2 regions of the Salinicoccus siamensis genome follow, and region 2 is predicted to be linked to the other one. Evidence: a T-box and tRNA genes for the amino acid it is inferred to sense, from the RefSeq annotation. Region 2 holds a T-box; the other holds one or more tRNA genes.
The links. A T-box is a leader RNA that pairs with one kind of tRNA and senses whether it is charged. The one in region 2 lies ahead of ACZ5LF_RS05235 (valine--tRNA ligase), so its partner is inferred to be a tRNA-Val.
Positions count from the first base shown of each region.

Region 1: it has a tRNA-Val gene. The T-box ahead of ACZ5LF_RS05235 (valine--tRNA ligase) is inferred to sense a tRNA for this amino acid. The anticodon was not compared.

Region 1 covers NZ_AP043765.1:734,958-738,382, forward strand. The annotation lists gene rlmD (23S rRNA (uracil(1939)-C(5))-methyltransferase RlmD) at 92-1,477, shown strand; gene ACZ5LF_RS03720 (hypothetical protein) at 1,523-2,050, shown strand; tRNA gene ACZ5LF_RS03725 (tRNA-Val) at 2,131-2,202, opposite strand; gene ACZ5LF_RS03730 (thermonuclease family protein) at 2,347-3,351, shown strand.
Region 2 covers NZ_AP043765.1:1,000,341-1,003,765, reverse strand. The annotation lists gene ACZ5LF_RS05235 (valine--tRNA ligase) at 1-1,434, opposite strand, end outside; T-box leader at 1,475-1,678, opposite strand; gene ACZ5LF_RS05230 (AbrB family transcriptional regulator) at 1,725-2,783, opposite strand; gene ACZ5LF_RS05225 (hypothetical protein) at 2,877-3,281, opposite strand; gene hemL (glutamate-1-semialdehyde 2,1-aminomutase) at 3,347-3,425, opposite strand, start outside.

The DNA.
Region 1 (3,425 bases), 270 kb from region 2:
AATTGGCCCATATAAAATTCAACATACAATTGTGGTAGTATCGATGGATATTGTAGAATGATGATAAAGAGAACAGATGGAGGGTGCTTGAGTGTCGAACAATAAAGCTGAAACATATGAAGTGAAAATAGACATGCTTGATAAGAAGGGCTCCGGTAGGGGGCACGTCTGGCGAGACGGGGGTGGCATCAATCCGAGGAAATTGAAGCTCACCGTACCCCAGACATTGATTGGAGAAGAAGTACAGGTGACAGTAGCGAATCCCGACCGAAAACGCGCCAGGGCACTGCCGGATGAAATCATCAAGCCAAGTGTGGAGCGCACTGTAGCGCCCTGTCCCCATTTTGACAAATGTGGAGGGTGCGTCTGGCAGCATTGGGATTACCAGGGGCAATTGGCCTATAAGGTGGCCGAAGTGCGCCGTTTTCTCGCGGGGAATGGGTTCGACCCCGATGTTGCAGCAGATGCGATCGGTATGGAGACGCCTTGGGAATACCGCAATAAGATGGAATTCACTTTCGGTCCTGAAGGCGGGCTGGGGCTGCATGAGCTCGGCAATTTCCGGAATGTCATCGACCTGGACACATGTCTGATAGCAGGTGGTCCGATGGTGCAGGCGATGCTTGAAGTTTCGCGGTGGCAGAAAGACCATGACCTCCCAGGTTATGATAAGGATGCGCACGCTGGACTGCTGCGCAATCTCATGACCCGATATTCACAGAAAACCGGAGAACTCATGCTTGCGATTTTCGCTACCGACTCCCCAAAGGCGCATCAAAAGGCAGTGGATGACCTGATATCGCGGTTGAGCAGCAAATTCAGTGGACTGGTCAGCTTCATGTGGATGGAGAATACAGATTGGGCGGATGTGGCGCAGGCAGAGCATACACACCTCCTTTATGGCCGTGATTACATCCATGATGAGATGTATGGCTATAAATATCGGATTTGGTTTGATACCTTCTTCCAGACGAATCCTGAACAGGCCGAGAAACTTGTTGAATTGGCGATTGAGATGGCAGAAGTGGGAAGTGAAGATCGCATGATCGACCTTTTCTGCGGCGTCGGCACCTTCTCCTTGCCTTTCGCGAAGCGGGTTAAGGCGCTTGCAGGCATAGAGATAGTGGAGACATCCATTGAATCGGCAAAAAGAAACGCTAAAGACAATGGCATCAATAACACTTATTTCCTGGCAAAAGATGCCCGCCGCGGAATGGATGAGATTTTACAGACATGGGGGACCCCTGATCTTTTGATGCTGGACCCACCACGTTCCGGTGCTGGTGGCAAGGTGATGCGCAGAATTGGACGACTCGGCACCGACCGCGTCGTCTATGTATCATGCAACCCGGAAAGTTTCGCTGAAGACATCACTTGGCTACGCGAATATGGCTATGAACTCAAGAGGGTCCAGCCGGTTGATCTGTTCCCACATACTGTGCATATAGAACTTGTCGCATTGCTCGAGAAGGCATAATGTCCGATCCAGAATGTAATTAGCCTAAACTTCAAGGAGGCAGTTATGAAACAATATCGCTATTCACTTTCTCCAGGTTCGAGGAAACACAAGGTTCTTATAGAAGATGAATCCGGGGATGAGATTGCACAGATCGACCGCACGGTGCTGAGGAACTGTGAGAGGCGTAATACTTACTCCTATACTTCTGCACAAGGCAGGATAGTAAAGCTCGGCCTAAAAAAGCGGAAGTTCCGGGATATGAATATATCCAAGTACATCCTGCAGACAGACCAGGGAGAAATGGTCTTCAAGGAAAGACCCGGCAGCAATCTCCTCCATTTTCGTGTGGACGGCAAGATTGATGGGCGTTTCCTGAGCATAGAAGAGGATTGGGCGGGCGATATGGAAGTCTACTACCATGGACGCCATGTTGCCACCGTCAAGGAAGATGTGGCCGCCAGGGAGACACTGATCCTTTCTGATCCGCAATTTGATGGGGAATCTCTGCCATTCTCAATCGTTGTCCTCATGTACTTCATGTTTAAGCTCTATAAAAGGGAACCTTGGCAGATGGCGGATATGCTATCCTGACTAATTGGAGAGGTTGGATCAAGCGTTGCACATTGAGTGAACAAAAAAATCACCCAGTCCGTGGACTGGGTGATTTAATATGACCCCGAGTGGATTTGAACCACCGACCCCTTGCCTGTCAAGCAAGTGCTCTCCCGCTGAGCTACGGGGTCTTGATATAATTTCTACATGTTCAAATTTACAACGGAGATATGGATTTGTCAATGGCATTATAATGGAATGTGTACATTTTACACATTCTTTTGCCCGTGCCCATAATTTAAAGCGTTGAAAACTGAAAGTACTGGAGGTTCCGCATGGATTTTGTATTTCTTATATTATCATTTATCGCAGCTCTCATATCATTGGTTATGTTCATTAAAGGTGTGTCCCTATACATATCGGGCAAAGGATACAAAAAAAGTTGGCAGACAGCTTTGATGCTGATTACGGTCGCCGGTGTGCTGGCTATACTGACTGCGCTTATGGACAGCAGTTCGACGCTTGGAACCGGCCTCCTCATTACAGCACTGTACGCCGTTTCTACAGCCATTGCGTTCGGTGTCGTCTATGCAGTGAAGAAGGCTCGTGGAGAGTCATCAAAAGGTTATTTGAGGTATGCTGCCATTGCACTTTTCTGTGCCATTGCAATGTTGGCAGTTTCGATATTCGTAGTTGATGATACAGAAAGCCCTGCGCGGGAAGCGCCTGGGGCATCGGGGTCGGATGGGGAACGGACTGTGGTCACCGTTGCTTCGTTCATAGATGGTGACACCACGCGTTTTAATTTTGAAGGCAATGATGTTTCGTTCCGTTATCTGCTGATAGATACGCCGGAGACGAACCACCCACGGATTGGGGAGCAGCCCTACGGTAAAGAAGCATCGGCACGGACGAAGGAAATTTTGAGTGGGGCAGACACTATAGAGGTCGAATTCGATGTCGGACCGAAGCAGGATCATTACGAGCGCTACCTCGCCTATATCTACGCAGATGGCAAGATGGTCAATGAAACCCTTGTCAGGGAAGGGCTTGCACAAGTCCGTTATATAAATCCCCCCAACACTACACATCTGGACCGGTTGGAGGAAGCACAGGAGAAGGCCAAAGAGGAATCGCTTGGCATCTGGTCACTTGATCAGCCCTTTGATTCCGAGGCCCACCAAAAAGATGAGAATCGTGGAAATGGCGATACAGGTACAAAAAACCAGTTCAGGAACTGTACAGAATTGAGGCAGGTACACCCCGACGGGGTGAAGGAGGGGCATCCTGCGTATAGCCTCAAAATGGATGGCGATCGAGACGGGTATGCGTGTGACTGAATCAGGCCATCATGTTTAATGCTTCCTGGAAACGTCAATATACTAAGTATAGACTACAAAGGAGTTGAGCTTTT
Region 2 (3,425 bases):
ACCTGTTACCAGTACGTTCGTCGGGAAGAATTTCTTCAGATCGTCAGTTTCTTCCGGCCATCCCATCGTCGAAAACGGCCATAGGGCACTAGAGAACCATGTGTCCAGGACATCTTCGTCCTGGGTCCACTCCTCAATGTTTTCAGGAGGAGTCATGCCGACATAAATCTCTCCGGTATCGTTATGATACCAGGCCGGAATCTGATGCCCCCACCACAGCTGCCTCGATATCACCCAGTCCCGGATGTCACCCATCCACCGCCTGAATGTTGCATCGAACCGCTCCGGTACAAATTGTATGGCCTCATCGGTATCCTGGTTATCCAGGCTATTTTTTGCCAATGTGTCCATCTTCACGAACCATTGCGTCGACAAATACGGCTCTACGACTGCACCGCTTCTTTCGGAGTGGCCCACAGAGTGCATATGTGGTTCTACTTTTATCAGATAACCTTCAGATTCGAGGTCTGCCACCAGAGCTTTACGACATTCAAAACGGTCCATACCCTCGTATTTTCCCGCAAGTTCATTCATCGAGCCATCCTCGTTCATTACATTGATGCGCTTAAGATTATGTTTTTCCCCGAGCGTGAAGTCATTTGGATCGTGCGCAGGCGTCACTTTCATTACACCTGTACCGAACTCCATATCCACATAGGAGTCACTTATAATCGGCAATTCACGACCGACGATCGGCAAAGTTACGGATTGGCCGATGTACTCTTTGTAACGTTTATCTTCTGGATGGACCACTATCGCCGTATCACCAAGCATCGTCTCTGGACGCGTTGTAGCAATTTCCAGATGATTTCCGTCAGGCAGCGGGTAATGGACGTGGTAGAAATTGCCTTCCACTTCCTTATGGATGACTTCGATATCACTGAGTGCCGTTTTAGTGGCCGGATCCCAGTTGATGATGTATTCTCCGCGATAGATGAGACCTTTATTGTACATATCCACAAACACCTTACGGACAGCTTTCGAAAGCCCTTCATCCATCGTAAAACGTTCCTTGTCGTAATCGAGCCCGAGACCAAGCTTCTTCCATTGGCTCCGGATGAAATCTGCATATTCTTCCTTCCATCCCCAAGCATGCTCAAGGAATTTCTCGCGGCCAATCTCATGTCTTGAGATGCCCTGTTCACGTAGGCGCGCATCGACCTTTGCCTGAGTTGCTATACCGGCATGATCCATCCCAGGCAGATAAAGGACTTCATAACCTTGCATACGCTTCATCCGTGTAATTATATCTTGCAGTGTAGTATCCCAGGCGTGCCCGAGATGCAGTCTGCCAGTAACATTCGGTGGCGGGATGACGATCGAAAATGGTGGTTTATCTGAATTTGCATCAGATTTAAAATATCCTGATTCCACCCATTTTTCATATTTTCCTTCTTCCACTTTTTGTGGATTATATTTCTTCGACATTTCCATATTATCCTCTCCTTAAGACATAATAAAAAGCTTCCATCCTGAATAGGACGGAAGCTCCGCGGTACCACCTAAATTCAACCTATACGGTTGCACTCGAAATGATTAACGCTCATTACACGTCAGCACCTACTCGATTCAGAACTGATTGCAAACAGACTACTTTCACAGCAAGTTTTGACATGTTTCCAGCACCACATGTTCTCTGGATTCCCCACTTACCGCTACTCTTCTGCACTCTTTATATTTCATTAGTTTTATAGTATTCCAACCCTTCAGGACTGTCAAGTCCTTTAGCTGCCCTGGCTATGCCTGTTGCGCTTGAGCATAAGGTTTATGAGAGGTGCAATGACGAGCAGGATGAAGAAAATGCGGAAGATATGATAGCTTGAAATCATTGCGATGTTAGCATCCATCTCAACAGCTACGATGATGATTTGTCCGATTCCGCCTGGCGCGGCACTCAAGAAGAGGTTTGTAAACTGATGCTCCGTAGTGAGTATAAATAAAAATACCAGTATCATCGTGCCGAAGATAAGCAGAACATTTTGGACAATCATAGAAACAATCATTCTTGTGTTCAGTTGATTGACCAACGTTGAAATCTGCATGCCGATTCTAAGGCCGAACAGAAGTTGGGCGCCATACAGGAATTCCACATCAACTGAAAAGGTGTAGCCTGTCATTAAGTTCCAAACCAATATCGCAATCATGGGCCCAATCATGACGGGGACAGGAAATTTCAGCTTTCCTAGGATGTAGATGAGTAAAGGCGTAAAAACAACGATCCAGATCATTTCGGGAGTGAATATTTCGGATAGAGGGGCCGCCACATCATTTATACCGGCAAAACCACCACGAGGTGCCAAACTTGCAATGAAGGGAACGATGATGACCACAAGGACTATTCTGGACATTTGCGTTAAAGTGACGAGCAGAAGATCCGCTTTCTTCTCCTCCTCAGCCATGACGATCATCTGCGATAAGGCACCTGGAATTGTAGCGAGCACTGCCGTTTCATAAGAGCACCCAGTCAACTTCATGAAGAACCTGGAAAGCAACAGGCTCAAAGCGACGATTAAAACAGAAAGCAATATGATATTCATATAATCATCAGCCATATCAATCAGTGTATCTTCTGTAAAAGTCGAACCGATTTCAGCCCCTATGATGATCAATCCGGCATTGCCCAACCATTTCGGATAGGCAAATTCTACATTTACGAAGCGATGAAACAAAATTGCAGCGATCATGGCACCGAAAAGCCATGGCAGTATCATGCCACTGAAATGAAGTATGGATGACACTACTACCGCCATTACAAAGAGCAGTATGAGATAGAGGTATTTCATCTGTCCCCTCCTTTATATCGATCAGAGACTTTTATCAACAGGCGGAACATAAGAACACCCTGCCGAGAGGCAGGGTGTTTTCCTTGTCATAATTCAACTGGCCGCCATCAGTGCGCCTGTTGATGGAAATGTAGCAAAATCGGCATCTTGGTATGCCTGCATTACGCCGTCCATGTCTCCTTCTGAAGCAAGTTCTTGCTCTGAAGTCGCTTCAAAATGCACTGCTGCTGCACCAGTTGCTGGTGCTTCCTGGATGATTGCAGCGCTTTCTTCTTCCTCTTTTTCTTCAGAACCACCACCGCTGAACTGGTTCACAATCAATGGAATGATCAATAGGACGATGAGAATCGGGATGATCCACATAAGAGGATTCTTCTTGTCTACCTTTTCCTTTTGAATCATCTCTCTGTTCTGACCTTCAATATAGACCAGGTCTTCTTCTCTTTCACCCTTGATATTCACATCCTTATCAGACATGTGTTCATCATGTTTAACCACTTGTGATTCCCCCCACATTATATAATTTACTTCATTATACACTTAAATGTTGTTTTGGTAAAAGCCTATTTGGTGGCCAATCGGTCCAATGCTGTTGAGAAAGCATCAATCGTACGCTCAATATCTTCTGGGGTATGTTTAGTC